2 regions of the Arthrobacter jiangjiafuii genome follow, and region 1 is predicted to be linked to the other one. Evidence: riboswitches for the same ligand, from Rfam matches in the RefSeq annotation. Region 1 holds a riboswitch; the other holds the start of a gene.
The links. A riboswitch is a leader RNA that binds a small molecule or an ion and turns the genes downstream of it on or off. The one in region 1 is predicted to bind cyclic di-AMP.
Positions count from the first base shown of each region.

Region 2: it holds a riboswitch for cyclic di-AMP, as region 1 does, so the genes downstream of both, KKR91_RS02900 (NlpC/P60 family protein) here and KKR91_RS08510 (LysM peptidoglycan-binding domain-containing protein) in region 1, are expected to answer to the same signal.

Region 1 is NZ_CP076022.1:1,795,788-1,798,164, forward strand. Features, by position in the region: gene KKR91_RS08505 (hypothetical protein) at 1-380, shown strand, start outside; gene KKR91_RS08510 (LysM peptidoglycan-binding domain-containing protein) at 566-1,417, opposite strand; cyclic di-AMP (ydaO/yuaA leader) riboswitch at 1,421-1,572, opposite strand; gene KKR91_RS08515 (LbetaH domain-containing protein) at 1,759-2,313, opposite strand.
Region 2 is NZ_CP076022.1:579,046-581,422, reverse strand. Features, by position in the region: gene KKR91_RS02905 (NlpC/P60 family protein) at 1-85, opposite strand, end outside; gene KKR91_RS02900 (NlpC/P60 family protein) at 117-917, opposite strand; cyclic di-AMP (ydaO/yuaA leader) riboswitch at 921-1,085, opposite strand; gene KKR91_RS02895 (M23 family metallopeptidase) at 1,205-1,978, opposite strand; cyclic di-AMP (ydaO/yuaA leader) riboswitch at 1,981-2,194, opposite strand; gene KKR91_RS02890 (iron-dependent transcriptional repressor DtxR) at 2,260-2,377, opposite strand, start outside.

The DNA of each region.
Region 1 (2,377 bases):
TCCGCGACAAGGTCAGGGGGCCACTGGGCTGGATCCTGGGCGTCGTCGGCGGTTTGGCGCTGCTGCTCGGGTCCTTTTTCGCCGGCATGGCAGCCGCTGACACGTCCGTGGACCAGGAACAGGCTTCAGTGACCGAGCAGCAGGAGGACACCCGGAACCAGGACGCCGAAGACGGCGCCGAATCCGGGCCGGAATCCGAAGACTCGGATCGGGGCGCGAAGCCGGATCAGGGAACCAAAGCGGACAAGGGAACGAAGCCGGACCGCGACGGGCGCCCCGGCCATCCCGGCGGGCACCCGATGGACGGTGACCACCACGACGACGGCGACCATCACGACGAGGAGGACGGCGGCCCCGGGCAGGACGAAGGCGCTGTGTAACTCAGCTGCCGTGTAACTCAGCTGCCGCAGCAGAGACGCTGCCGCAGGATGGACCCCGTTGCACAAAGGAACGCCCGGCCAATGGCCGGGCGTTCCTTTTATAAATCCATGCCGTCCGCGCGTCGTGCCCGAGAACGAGCCGTTCTTCCCGTCGGGTCAGACCCGACGCGCCGGCGCGGCAGGAATTACGCTACGCGGTAGTAGACAGGGCCGGATCCGACGTTGGCGCTCTGCTCGACAGTCTGGTTGCCGTTCCATCCGCTGTGGATGGCCTGGCCGTTGCCGGTGTAGATGGCGATGTGGGCCAGGCCCATGCCGCCGTCGGCGTAGTAGATCATGTCGCCGGGCTGGGGGTCCGAAACCTGGGTTCCGTAGGCAGCGAGCTGTGCGGGTGCCAGATCGCCGACCGAGTGGCCTGCTGCGCGGAGCGCAACCTCAACCAGGACGGTGCAGTCCTGAGCGGCACCCAGCTGGGAGTACGCGGAGTTCAGCATGATCTGGTTGGTTCCGGTGACAGCTGCGCCGGATGCGGCGGCAGGGGTAACGGAAGAGGCCTGGGTGCTGATGTTGCTGAAGTCTGCAGCGGCAGGCTCAACAGCAGCCGGTGCGGCATAGGCCGCGGCCGGTGCGGCGGCGGCAACGGCAACAGCGGCACCGCCGGCGTAGGTGATGACATCACCGGGGTAGATGACGGATTCCAGCGCCAGGCCGTTCAGCGCGAGGACGTCGTCCAGCGTGACGCCGTAGGTGGCGGCAATGGCGCTGAGCGTGTCGCCGGAGACGACTACGTGGGTGGATGCGGCTGCGGCCTCAGAAGCTGCGGCCGGTGCTGCTGCCACGGCGGGGGCACTGTAGGACTCGGCCGAGTCGTTGGCGGTGACGCCGGCAGAAGCGGGGGCCGCGAGGCCGAGCATCAGGCCGGAGCCGGCGGCGACAACGGCAGCAGTGGTGCCGATGGTGCGCGCTTTACCGCTGGTGAGTGTGGCCCACAGTCCTGAATCGGCACGGTGGCGTCCACAAGTATTGCTGAAAGACATTGAGTTACCTCTCCCGATACCTGCGAGGTGAGCTGTCGGATGCGGATGGGAGACACCCGGTCAGCCGAAGAAACCTTCGGCTGACTTAACCCCAAGGATTCAAAAGGAACCCGTAATTGGTTCCCCCGCCTCTGCCGAAGTGGTGATTCGTGAGGACCTCAGGTCTGCGGCAGAGTTAGGTAACAAGCCCGAGGGAACCGCTTCAATCAGCGGCACAGGTTCAAAGCTACAAGACCATTACGGAAGGATAACTATTTAGTAACGAAGCTCGCAGATGGGTGTGAGTGGCGCCGCTCTCTGCTAATGGGGGGGCCTTTGCCCGCGGACTGGGGCGCTCGGCGCTACCGGTCCGACCAGGCCGAGACGTCGGCCTGGCGCTGGACGGGGGCTTTGGCAAAGTCGCCGAAGGTCTGCACCAGGTCGCCCGGCGCGAGCCGGAGCCCGCGGGCCAAACCGGAGCCGTTCAGCACGGCACCGCGCTTGTCGGGGTCCGCTGAGGCGTAGTCGCCGCCGTCGGCCAGGACCACGGACTCGGCCTGCACGGCGCCCAGGATCTGCGATCCGGATCCCAGCACCGACCGTCCGGTGATCAGCGGACCATTGCCCAGCCGGGCGCCGTCGCCCACTGCCACGGCATCGGCGCGGCCGGCTTCAATCCGCACCCCTCCGGGCCCGATGAGGATTCCCGACCCCAGGAGGATCATTCCGCCGTCCTGGGCGGAGAGGAACGTGGACGGGTAGAAGACGTTCTTAGATCCAATGACGCAGGAACTCTGCGTGTCGACCTGGATAACAACACCCGGGTAAAAGACATTTCCCTCGCCCAGCTGGGCCTTTCGGGAAATCAGGGTCGATGACGGGTCGAGAATCTGCTGGCTGGAACAAAGCTGGAGCACTTCCGCAACAGTAAGGAATCCAAAATCATGTCGAATGCTGTCAGGGTCGCTCCGCTTAGGCACT
Region 2 (2,377 bases), 1.2 Mb from region 1:
CGGACACGGCCTGGGCCAGTGCGCTCAGCGGGGCGGTGCGTTCCACCGGCGCCCGGTGGCGGGCGCGCTCAATTGTCGATGACATGCTGGGGCTTCTCCGTTATCTACAAGTTGTCTTAGTTGACACGGACGAAGCTGGCGCCCGGCAGGTCGGAGAGGCTGTGCAGGCCGGTGTTCATGCCGTTGAGGCCACCGCTGATGACCTGGCCGTTGCCGACGTAGATGGCTACGTGACCGCCGGTGATGACGAGGTCGCCGGGCTGCGGGGAGCCGACAACGGAGCCGTAAGCGAAGAACTGGCCCGGGGCGAGGTCTCCGACGGACTTGCCGATGGAGCGCAGTGCCTTCTCGACCATGGCGGTGCAGTCCTGGGCAACGCCAAGCTGGCCGTAGGCGGCGGCGACAAGGGCGGCGCCGTATCCGCTGGCGGATACGTCGGCGGCGGGAGCTGCAACAGCGGCGGTTGTGCTGGCGGCCGGCGCGGCGGTGGCTGCGGCGGGGGCGCTCTGGGCAACCGTAACGGCAGCTGCCTGCTCGGCCTGGGCTGCGACTACTGCCGCGGCCTCAGCTTCGACTGCTGCTGCTTCCTCGGCTGCGATCTGGGCGCGCTGCTCTGCACCCGAAACGGAGGAGACGGCTTCAAGGGTGGCGAGCTCGAACGGTGCCTGCGCGGAGACGGTAACCGTTCCGGCGGCGGTCACGGCGCTGAGCGGCGTGGCGTCGAGGGCCTGGCGGTCGGTGCTGACGGCTGCCTGGGCGGGCAGGCCCGCTGCCAGGACGAGGCCGGAAGCGGCGACGACCACGGCGGCCTGGCGGCCCATGGTTCCAACGTTGGAGGTGACGGCCCGGGATAGAGCTGAAATGGGGCTCGTCTGGACGGTGGCCGCGCGACGGCGGCCGTGAGCTACTGATGACACAAGTTTGCCTCTCCCAATGCCTACGAGGTGAGCTGTCGGATTCGGATGGGAGTCACCCGGCTGCCGGACCAAAAGGTCCAAGCAACTTAACCCCTAGGGCTTCTTGCGAAACCCGAATGTGGTTCCCCCGCCTCTGCCATGCGATTTTGCGAACGGACTTCAAACAGTGGCAGAGCTCGGCGATCTGTTCGAAGGTGTCTGACCTTTAGGCCGATCAGGCACGAGGATGAGCGTACAACAAGAATGCCGATATGTCACGTTCCGGTCACGGAATGGTTGTCGTGCGGTTACAACCAGCCGAGCGGGTCCACAACTTCGCCGTTAACCATGACTTCAAAGTGCAGGTGGCAGCCGGTTGAGGCGCCGGTGCTGCCGCTGGCTCCGAGCAGGTCTCCGCGCTCAACTGTTGCGCCCACAGCCACGCCCAGCGCGGACAAGTGGTTGTAGGTCGTCTCCACGCCGTTGCCGTGGTCCACGACAATGCGGTTGCCGCCGCCGAAGCTGTGCCAGCCGGCTTCGGTGACGGTTCCGGAAGCTGCTGCGGTGACCTCTGTACCGCACGCGGCGGCGAAGTCCTGGCCGCGGTGCAGTTCTCCTGCGGTCCCGGTGATCGGGCTGACCCGGTAGCCGAAGCCCGAGGTCTGGACCAGGTCGGAGGAGAGAGGCGTGGCCAGCGTGCCCTTGGCTGCCCCGGCTGCCACTTCGGATCCCGCAGCAACGACAACCTGGCGCAGCTTGGCATCCGGATCAAAGGCACTGCTGAGGGCGGCGCGCTCAAAGTCGACACTGGCGTTGGGATCCACCGTGACAACGGGTTCCTCCACGGCAGTGGGCTGCATATCCTCGGGCGGCTCGCTGACTGCGGCGGTCGTGGGTAGTGCGGCGGTGAGGATCAGCCCCGAGGTGGCGGCGCCAATGGCGACCTTCTGCGCGGCACCACCGAGGGAACGGGATTTCACGGGTACGGCGGCGCGGCGCCCCGAGGCCTGGGAAGCCCGCGGGCGTGGAGCCGTGGCCGGAGCGGACGCGCGGCGCCTGCCCGGGGCAGCATGCTTCGACAAGTTGTACCTCTCTCATATGCCTACGAAGTTAGCTGTCGGATTCGAGTAGAGAAAACTCGGCCCCATACTCACCCCAGGCCACACGCACAAGGCGCGGCCGGTGATGATGCTGGAGGCTTCACCCCAAGGCAGCCTCAGCTGCCAAATGATGGGTCCTCCGCCCCTGCCTGATGTTTGCAATTCCGGGCCAGTGGCAGGGTTCGGCGTAAGGCCCGGATAACGGTGTTATTTCAGCGTCAGTTAGACACTATAGGGGAAAACGTGCAAAAGAGACCATTCCGTTACCCAACGGTGGAAACAAAGACGTGCGCGGCCACCTCGGGCGGCAGTTCCAGGGCACCTTCGTAGCCAGGAACCCGGACCGAGATGTAGCCGGCCACCACTTCCGCGCTCATGATG